3 regions of the Streptomyces thermocarboxydus genome follow, and region 1 is predicted to be linked to each of the others. Evidence: riboswitches for the same ligand, from Rfam matches in the RefSeq annotation. Region 1 holds a riboswitch; each other region holds the start of a gene.
The links. A riboswitch is a leader RNA that binds a small molecule or an ion and turns the genes downstream of it on or off. The one in region 1 is predicted to bind cyclic di-AMP.

Region 1 (3,268 bases):
TCGGCGTCGCCCACCACGCACAGCTCGGCGGGCGGCACCTCGGCCTCCGGCGGGACGTCGACGTGGGGCTCGGAGGCGCCCCCGACCAGCTCGCGCACCAGGGCGTACTGGGCGTGGTTGGTGTCCTGGTACTCGTCGACCAGGACGTGCCGGAAGCGGCGGCGGTAGTGCTCGGCGACGTCGGGGAAGGCGCGGAGCAGGTTGACCGTCGTCATGATCAGGTCGTCGAAGTCCAGCGCGTTAGCCTCGCGCAGGCGGGACTGGTAGAGCGCGTAGGCCTGGGCGAGGGTCTTCTCGAAGCCGTCGGTCGCCTGGGCGGCGAAGTCCTCCTCGTCGATCAGCTCGTTCTTCAGGTTGCTGATCTTGGCGCTGAAGGACTTCGGCGGGAAGCGCTTCGGGTCGAGGTCCAGGTCGCGGCAGACCAGGGCCATCAGACGCTTGGAGTCGGCGGCGTCGTAGATCGAGAAGGACGACGTGAAGCCGAGCCTCTTGGACTCGCGGCGCAGGATGCGGACGCACGCGCTGTGGAACGTCATCACCCACATCGCGTTCGCCCGGGGGCCGACGAGCTGCTCGACGCGCTCCTTCATCTCGCCCGCGGCCTTGTTGGTGAAGGTGATCGCGAGGATCTGGCCCGGGTGGACGCCCCGCTCGGCGAGCAGGTAGGCGATGCGGTGGGTGAGCACACGGGTCTTGCCGGACCCGGCTCCGGCGACGATGAGCAGCGGGGAGCCGGAGTGCACGACCGCGGCGCGCTGGTTGTCGTTCAGCCCCTCGAGCAGCGCGGCGGAGTCGATCACCGGGCGCGGGGCGCCGTCCCGGTAGTAGGAGTCCCGCTCCGGGGGCACGTCGAACTTCCCGCCGAACAGGTCGTCCGGCAGGGGCTCCGGGGCGTGCTCGTCCTCGGGCGGCGGCGGGGGGTCGTCCGCCGGGCCGCGCTGGGCCTGGAGGTCCGCCAGGAAGCTGTCGTCAAAGAGGCTGCTCATCGCTCTCCGAGTCTAGGGCGCTCCACCGACAACCCGGGCCCGCCCCGGAAACATCCCCGGCCCCTCCCCGGGGCGCCGCGGCGGGCACCCTCCACGGTCAGCGCCTCACCGTGCGTGACATCCACAAGAAGGTCACGAAAATGTATCGGGCATATCACCCATCAACCTTCACAAGGGCCACACCAGTTGGCTACCGTGCCGTCCGGGCCGCTCGTCCCCCGCCGGCGAACCTCGCCGGGCCGCGCGGCCCCCGCCGAGTCCGTCACTGTCCGCCAGGGCAGCCGGAGCCGGGGACCCACCGAGACTTGGGGTGAATCGGCCCACTCTTCGGAGAGGCCGTAGGGCAACCCTTCCACCCGCCCGAACCCGACAGCTAACCCGGTAGGCGGAGCACCGGAAGGAGTCGCCTCCCTTGGCGTCGCACCGCAAGTCGCGCACCCCCGGCACGCGCGTGGCAGGCATACGCACCCCGGCCCTCGCCACGGCCGCGCTCACCTCTGTGGCCTTGCTCTCCCAGACGGCCAACGCCTCTCCCGGCGAGGACCGGCCGAGCCTGGAGGAGGTGGAGAAGAAGGTCGGCGACCTCTACCGCCAGGCCGAGTCGGCGACCGAGAAGTACAACGCGGCCAAGGAGAAGACCACCAAGCAGCGCAAGCGCGTCGACACCCTCCTCGACGACGTGGCGCAGCGCACGCAGAAGCTGAACGAGGCGCGCGCCGAGCTGGGCTCCTACGCGGCCGCCCAGTACCGCACCGGCGCCGGCCTGCCCGACACCGCGACGTTCCTGCTCGCGGAGACCCCGCAGGACATCTTCGACCAGCGTCAGGTGCTGGACCGGATGACCGGCCGCCAGAAGGCGGCGGTCGACGACTACGTCACCCAGCAGACCGAGACGATGAAGAAGCGGCAGGAGGCCACCGAGAGCCTCCGAACGCTCACCGAGACGCAGGGCGACCTGAAGACGGCCAAGGCCACCGTCCAGAAGAAGCTCGCCGACGCGCGTGAACTGCTGTCGAAGCTGACCGCCGAGGAGAAGGCGCGGCTCGCCGCGATCGAGAAGCGCAAGCAGGAGGAGGCCGCCCGCAAGGCCGCGGAGCTGGCCCGGCAGCAGGCGGAGCAGGAGCAGGCCCGCGAGGAGGCCGCGCAGCAGGACGGTGGCGCCTCGGAGGGCTCCGGGTCCGGCTCCACCGGCTCGACCGAGACCCCGCCCGCCGACTCGTCGTACGGCATCAAGGCCGAGAAGGCCCTCGCCTTCGCCCGCGCGCAGATCGGCAAGCCGTACGTCTGGGGCGCGACCGGCCCCGGCTCCTACGACTGCTCTGGGCTGACCCAGGCCGCCTGGAAGGCCGCCGGCGTCTCCCTGCCGCGCACCACCTATGACCAGGTGAACGCCGGCACCACCGTCCCGGTGTCCCAGGCGCAGCCCGGCGACCTGGTCTTCTTCTACGACGACGTCACCCACGTGGGCATCTACATCGGCAACGGCATGATGATCCACGCCCCGAAGCCGGGCGCGTACGTCCGCGAGGAGTCGATCTACTACGACGGCGACTCCGCGATCCACAGCGTCGTCCGGCCGGCCTGACGGCACGGGCGCAGAGGGCGCAGAGGACGCAGAGGGCGCACATACGAAAACCGCCGACCGGGCCGGAGAGGCTCGGTCGGCGGTTCCGTGTCGAGGGCAGGCCCCGGCGTTCCGGGGTCGCGGCTCAGGTCCAGAGCACCGCGATGAAGATGTTCGCCACGGTCAGCAGGCCGACCAGGCCGAAGACGCCCTTGTCCACCTTCTCCTCGTCCCGCTTCACGTAGACCAGGCCGAGGATCACGACCAGCAGCGCCAGCTTCACGCCGATCTTGATGTTGTCCACGGAGTAGTCCTGCGCCTGGTTGAGGCCCACGAGGATCACGCCCGTGACCAGCATCGTCAGCGCGCCGTGCAGCATCGCCGGGACGAAGCGGGCGGTGCCCGCGCCCATCGCCTTCATCTGGGTGAGGAAGCCGCCGAGCAGCGACGCGATGCCGATGATGTGCAGACCGACGAAGAGGTGGATGAGTACGTCCATGAGGCCGGAGCCTAACCAGGGGCGTCCCATAGCATTCCGCCGCCCTCGGCCTTCCCGCCTTCACCACATCGGTCATCACTCTGAGTGAGAACGAAGCGCCATGCACGACCCAACGGTCACTTACGGTCACCCGGCGGTCCGTGGGCAACACTTCCGCACAACCCGCATCCCGCGCCGCGCGGCCCGGCCTAGCGTCCTGCCCCAGGTGACCGGCTCCGC
Region 2 (3,268 bases), 1.0 Mb from region 1:
GAGGAGGTCCAGGAGGTCGCCAAGGCGCGCCTGCGGCCCGACAACCGCGCGGTGCTCGTCTACGAGCCCGTCGCCCCGGCGGCTGGTGACGCAGCCGCCGAAGCCACCGAAGCCGCCGCGGCCGCCGCCGACGAGAACGAGGAGACGTCGAAGTGACCGAGCTCGCCACGATGGAGTTCCACCCCCGGCCGCAGGCGGGCGAGGCCAAGCCCTGGGCCTTCCCGGCCCCCGAGCGCGGCTCCCTCGACAACGGCCTGACCGTGCTGCGCTGCCACCGCCCGGGCCAGCAGGTCGTCGCCGTCGAGGTGATCCTCGACGCGCCTCTGGACGCGGAGCCGGAGGGCCTGGACGGCGTCGCCACGATCATGGCGCGGGCCTTCTCCGAGGGCACCGACAAGCACTCCGCCGAGGAGTTCGCCGCCGAGCTGGAGCGCTGCGGCGCCACCCTCGACGCGCACGCCGACCACCCCGGCGTCCGCCTCAGCCTGGAAGTGCCGGCCTCGCGGCTCGCCAAGGGGCTCGGCCTGGTCGCCGACGCCCTGCGCGCGCCCGCCTTCGCCGACAGCGAGATCGAACGCCTGGTCCGCAACCGCCTCGACGAGATCCCGCACGAGCTGGCGAACCCGTCCCGCCGCGCCGCGAAGGAGCTCTCCAGGGAGCTGTTCCCGGCGAGCGCGCGCATGTCGCGCCCGCGCCAGGGCACCGAGGAGACCGTCGAGCGCATCGACTCCGCGGCCGTGCGCGGCTTCTACGAGAAGCACGTCCGCCCGGCCACGGCGACCGCCGTGGTGGTCGGCGACCTCACCGGCGTCGACCTGGACGCGCTGCTCGCCGACACCCTGGGCGCCTGGACGGGCTCCCAGGCGCAGCCGCGGCCCGTCCCGCCGGTCGTCGCGGACGACACCGGCCGCGTGGTCATCGTGGACCGCCCCGGCGCCGTGCAGACGCAGCTGCTGATCGGCCGTACCGGCCCGGACCGGCACGACCGCGTGTGGCCCGCGCAGGTGCTCGGCACGTACTGCCTCGGCGGCACCCTCACCTCGCGCCTGGACCGCGTCCTGCGCGAGGAGAAGGGATACACCTACGGCGTACGGGCGTTCGGCCAGGTGCTGCGCTCGGCCCCCGACGGCACGGGCGCGTCGCTGCTGGCCATTAGCGGCTCGGTCGACACCCCCAACACGGGCCCGGCACTGGACGACCTGTGGACCGTGCTGCGCACGCTGGCCGCCGAGGGCCTCACGGACGACGAGCGGGAAGTCGCCGTGCAGAACCTGGTGGGCGTGGCGCCGCTCAAGTACGAGACGGCCGCGGCCGTCGCGGGCACCCTGGCCGACCAGGTCGAGCAGCACCTGCCGGACCACTACCAGGCCGACCTGTACCGGCAGTTGGCCGCGACCGGCACGGTGGAGGCCACGGCGGCCGTCGTGAACGCCTTCCCGGTGGACCGTCTGGTGACCGTGCTCGTCGGTGACGCGGCGCAGATCAAGGAGCCCGTGGAGGCGCTCGGGATCGGCGAAGTCACGGTCGTCACGGCCGAGTAGGCGCGGCGGAACGCACGCGCGCGGGAGCCCCGGCGGCGGGAACGTCACCGGGGCTCCCTTATGCCCGAATTGGGGCGGAGGTTGCCTGTCTGCCCTGTGGGATGCGCTACAAAACCATGGATTCGTTTGGGGATTGCGAGATGTCCCGCTTAGCTTCGTGCGGGCTGTTCGTCGGGCAGTGCGCCGCATCCGCGGCACCGGACAGTCATCGCCGAGTCCCCGTACGGCGCGAGCCAGGGGAGCCGGGGACCCACACGTAGTCCCTGGGGTGAATCGGACGCCCGCGCGTGTCGCGAGGGTGTCCGTAGGAGACCTTCCTGCTCCGAACCCGTCAGCTAACCCGGTAGGCGAGAGGGAAGGAAAGGACCAGCTTGTACATGGCGTTCACCCGCGCCACCGGGAAGCACCGTCGTCCCAGCCGCGTCCAGCGCGGCACCGCCCGCGCCGCGGGCGTCGCGGCCCTCGCGGGCACCGGCGTCGTCGGCTCCTTCGCGGCCCCCGCGCTCGCCGCCGAACCGGCCGCCGCCCAGACCGGCCTCACCCCTGTCGTGACCCTCGGCGACGTGGTCGCCGACCGCATCGACGCCCAGGCCGCAGCCCAGCACGAGGCCGCCCGCGTGGCGGCCCAGGAGGCCGCGCGCAAGGCCGCCGAGGAGGCGGCCCGCGAGCGCGCCGTCGAGGAGGCGGAGAAGGCCCGCGCCGAGAAGGAGCGCGCCGCGCGTGAGGCGGAGCGCAAGCGCCTCAACACCTTCGTCTCCCCGATCCCCGGCTCCTACGTGTCGACCGGCTACCAGAGCGGCGGCGCCATCTGGTCGTCCGGCAGCCACACCGGGATCGACTTCCACGCCGCGAGCGGCACGCCCGTCCACTCCGTCGGCGTCGGCACGGTCGTCGAGGCCGGCTGGGGCGGCGCGTACGGCAACCAGGTCGTCATCAAGATGCACGACGGCACGTACACCCAGTACGGGCACCTGTCGTCGATCGGGGTGTCGGTGGGCCAGGAGGTCGCCGCCGGTGAGCAGATCGGCCTGTCCGGCGCCACCGGCAACGTCACTGGCGCCCACCTGCACTTCGAGGCGCGCATGTCCCCCGAGTACGGCTCCGACCTCGACCCGGTCGCCTACCTCCGGTCGCACGGCGTGAACATCTGAGGCGTCGTCGCGCCCTCCCCGCGGCGTAACCGACCCGCCCTCAAGCCCCGGCTCCCGCGAGCCGGGGCTTTCGCCGTTTTCGAACCCGTCCGCCCATGCGCCGCCTGTCCAAAAATTATGTATGGATTCCGGTCCGCCGTCGGAAATTGTCTCCGGTTGCAATAGAGTCACGAACGGACGTCAATCGTCGACGTTTCACGGGGATTAAGCCGGAGGTCGGTCATGCGTATTCCCGCGCACTCGGTGTGCACGGCGATCCGGGACGACATCGTCGCCGGTGTCTACGAGCGCGGGGGCCGGCTCACCGAGGAACTGCTCGCCCGCCGCTACGGGGTCTCCCGGGTCCCCGTCCGCGAGGCGCTGCGCACCCTGGAGGCCGAGGGGTTCGTGGTGACCCGGCGACACGCGGGCGCGTGCGTCGCGGAGCCCACCGAGCAGGAGGCCGCCGACCTCCTGGAGATGCGCCAGCTCCTGGAGCCGCTCGGCGCCTCCCGGGCGGCCCAGCGGCGCACCGACGCCCATCTCAGGGTGCTGCGCGGCCTGGTCAGGCTGGGGCAGGAACGCGCACGTCAGGGC
Region 3 (3,268 bases), 190 kb from region 1:
CTGTCGTCGGTCTCGTTCGGTGCCATGTGTGCCCTCCGTGGTCGGCGGCGGCTTCCGTCCCGTGTTCTCGCACCCGTTCGGCCCGGGCCGCCATTCTCACCCGAACCGGTGAGAAGTGGTGTTCTCCGTCGTGGTCCATCTGACCAAACCGGGGGGACGGAATCGTCAGACCGCGGGCTCAACTCCGCGTACTGCTGCGGTATGACACGGGACGACGGCGCCTCACCCGCCCCGTAGGGGTCACCCGGGTACCGGAGGCGTACGGGGGACGGCAGGGCGGCAGCCGGGGGACGGCCGGACGGCAGCCGGGGGACGGCAGGGGAGGACGACCGGAACGGGCGGCCGGAGCCGGTCAGCCCGCCCGGTGCACCACCGCGTCGCACAGCTCGACCAGCGCCGACTTGGCGGGGCCGTCGGGCAGCGGGGCGAGCGCGGAGCGCGCCTCCTCGGCGTAGCGCACGGTGTCCCGGCGGGCCTGGCCGAGTGCGGGGTGGGCGCGCAGCAGGCGCAGCGCCTCGGCGTGCCGGGTGTCGTCGGTGAGGTCGGAGTCGAGCAGCTCGCACAGGGCGAGGTCCTCGGCGAGGCCGAGCCGGGCGGCCCGCTCGCGCAGCCGCAGCACGGGCAGGGTGGCGATGCCCTCGCGCAGGTCGGTGCCGGGGGTCTTGCCGGACTCGTGGGAGTCGGAGGCGATGTCGAGGACGTCGTCGGCGAGCTGGAAGGCGACGCCGAGCCGCTCGCCGTACTGGGTGAGGACGTCGACGACGGTCTCGTCGGCGCCGGACATCATCGCGCCGAAGCGGCACGAGACGGCGACGAGGGAGCCGGTCTTGCCCCCGAGCACGTCCAGGTAGTGGTCGACCGGGTCGCGGCCGTCCTGCGGGCCCGCGGTCTCCAGGATCTGGCCGGTGACCAGCCGCTCGAACGCCTCGGCCTGCACCCGCACGGCCTCCGGGCCGAGGTCGGCCAGGATGTGCGAGGCGCGGGCGAAGAGGAAGTCACCGGTGAGCACGGCGACCGAGTTGCCCCAGCGGGCGTTCGCGCTCGCGACCCCGCGGCGCACCTCGGCCTCGTCCATCACGTCGTCGTGGTACAGCGTGGCCAGGTGGGTGAGCTCCACCACGACGGCCGACGGCACGATGCCGGGCGCGTAGGGGTCGCCGAACCGGGCGGCGAGCATGACGAGCAGCGGGCGGAACCGCTTCCCGCCGGCCCGCACCAGGTGCTGGGCGGCCTCCGTGATGAACGGCACCTCGCTCTTGGTGGCCTCGAGCAGCCCTTCCTCGACAGCCGTCAATCCGGCCTGGACATCGGCTTCCAGAGCCTGGTCCCGCACGCTCAGCCCGAACGGCCCGACGACGGTCACGAGGGGTCTCCTGTCTGCTGGTGTCTGCTGGCGGTTACACGGTTTGTCGATAGGTCGCTGCCACCACTCGAGTCAGCGTATCCGGTCGGGTTTCGATCACCGCCAGGGCCCGGGGTCACAAGCAGGGCGATACGGGATCAGAAGCGGAGTGTTTTTGATCGGCTGATAACAACGGACATACCTCGACTTCCCGGACACAGTGACCCGCGAACCATCCTGCCGCACCCCGGAGTCTGATTTGCCGCCATTGGTGGGCGAATTCCTCTTGGTCACCATTGCGCCCGCCGTCGCCGTCCCGTGAAGTGAGTCACGCGCGCGACGGTCACCCGGACACCCTCGCACACGCCCGTCCTCCCGCTCCACGCAACGGAGTTGACGCTTGGCGATCGCAAAGGATCAAACGGCCGAAACCGCCCATCTCAAGATCAAACGGGGTGTTGCGTGATCGGCGCACTTGTTCCCGACATCTGCTCTCGCATACGTTCCGGGCCTGCCGGGTGGACGCCTAGTCCTGCCGCCACCCGCATCACACCCGACGACCAACTCACGCACGGCAGGAGCGGGGGACCCAGGTAAGCCGCCGTACCGGACACCGCGCCGGGACGGCTCGGGGTGAAGCCATGCCCGCAGGGGCACGGCCGGGCACTCTCCCGCCCGAACCCGACAGCTCACCTCGCAGGCGTAGGAGAGGAACCCAGACATGCCCGCTTTCGCTTCGTCCCGCCTCGTCCGCACCCTCGCCGTCGCCGGCACCGGCGTCGCCGTGGTCGCGCTGCCGCTGTTCGGCGCCACCAGCGCCTCCGCGGCCCCCTCGACCCAGGCCACGACCGCCGCCTCCACGACCGCGTACCCGGACAACCTCGACGGCTGGATCCGCGAGGCGATGGACATCATGGCGCAGAACGGCATCCCCGGCTCCTACGACTCCATCCACCGCAACATCATGCGGGAGTCGTCCGGCAACCCGGCCGCCATCAACCTGTGGGACTCCAACGCCGTGAAGGGCACCCCGTCGAAGGGCCTGCTGCAGGTCATCGACCCGACCTTCCAGGCGTACCACGTGCCCGGCACCGCCTTCGACCCGTTCGACCCGGTCGCCAACATCGCCGCGGCCTGCAACTACGCCGCCGACCGCTACGGCTCGATCGACAACGTCTTCGGCGCGTACTGAGCCGACCTCTGACGGCCGACACCGGCCGGCTGCCCGAACAGTCGCTCGAGGACGACGGCCACGCCGTCGTCCTCGTTCGACAGGGTGACCTCGTCGGCCACCGCCTTGAGCTCAGGGTGCGCGTTGGCCATGGCGACGCCGTGGCCCGCCCACCGGAACATGGGGACGTCGTTCGGCATGTCCCCGAAGGCGACCGTGTCCTCGGGGCGCAGCCCCAGGTGCTCGGCGGCCAGCGCCAGACCCGTCGCCTTGGTGACCCCGCACGGCTGGAGCTCCACCGTGCCCGGCCCCGACATGGTGACCGTGGCCAGCGAGCCGACCACGGAGCGGGCCGCCGCGGCCAGAGCGTCGTCCGACAGCGCCGGGTGGCGCAGCAGCACCTTGCTGATCGGCTTCGCCCACAGGTCGTCGCGCCGCTCCACCCGCACCGACGGCAGCGTCGGGTGCGGCATCCGGTAGCCCTGCTCGATCAGCGTCAGCCCGTCGACCCCGTCCTGGTCGACCGCGGCGTACACCTCCCCCACCTCCGCCTCGATCTTGCCGAGCGCGGTCTCCGCCAGCTCCCGGTCCAGCCGGACCGACCACAGCATCCGTCCCGCGGCGGCGTCGTAGACCTGCGCGCCCTGTCCGCACACCGCGAGCCCCGTGCAGCCGAGGTCGTCGAGCAGCGGCCGCACTCTGGGGGCCGGCCGGCCCGTCACCACGAGGTGCCGGGCACCGGCCCGCGCGGCCCG

Region 2: another riboswitch for cyclic di-AMP. It lies ahead of AY578_RS24880 (M23 family metallopeptidase); the one in region 1 lies ahead of AY578_RS20220 (C40 family peptidase).
Region 3: another riboswitch for cyclic di-AMP. It lies ahead of AY578_RS19280 (transglycosylase SLT domain-containing protein); the one in region 1 lies ahead of AY578_RS20220 (C40 family peptidase).

Annotation. Positions count from the first base shown of each region.
Region 1 covers NZ_CP058273.1:4,359,864-4,363,131, reverse strand. The annotation lists gene pcrA (DNA helicase PcrA) at 1-986, opposite strand, end outside; cyclic di-AMP (ydaO/yuaA leader) riboswitch at 1,238-1,374, shown strand; gene AY578_RS20220 (C40 family peptidase) at 1,399-2,571, shown strand; gene AY578_RS20215 (hypothetical protein) at 2,696-3,049, opposite strand.
Region 2 covers NZ_CP058273.1:5,389,702-5,392,969, forward strand. The annotation lists gene AY578_RS24870 (M16 family metallopeptidase) at 1-156, shown strand, start outside; gene AY578_RS24875 (M16 family metallopeptidase) at 153-1,541, shown strand; cyclic di-AMP (ydaO/yuaA leader) riboswitch at 1,741-1,906, shown strand; gene AY578_RS24880 (M23 family metallopeptidase) at 1,919-2,692, shown strand; gene AY578_RS24885 (GntR family transcriptional regulator) at 2,915-3,268, shown strand, end outside.
Region 3 covers NZ_CP058273.1:4,170,519-4,173,786, reverse strand. The annotation lists gene AY578_RS19290 (LolA family protein) at 1-26, opposite strand, end outside; gene AY578_RS19285 (polyprenyl synthetase family protein) at 353-1,363, opposite strand; cyclic di-AMP (ydaO/yuaA leader) riboswitch at 1,932-2,060, shown strand; gene AY578_RS19280 (transglycosylase SLT domain-containing protein) at 2,064-2,534, shown strand; gene AY578_RS19275 (HAD family hydrolase) at 2,498-3,268, opposite strand, start outside.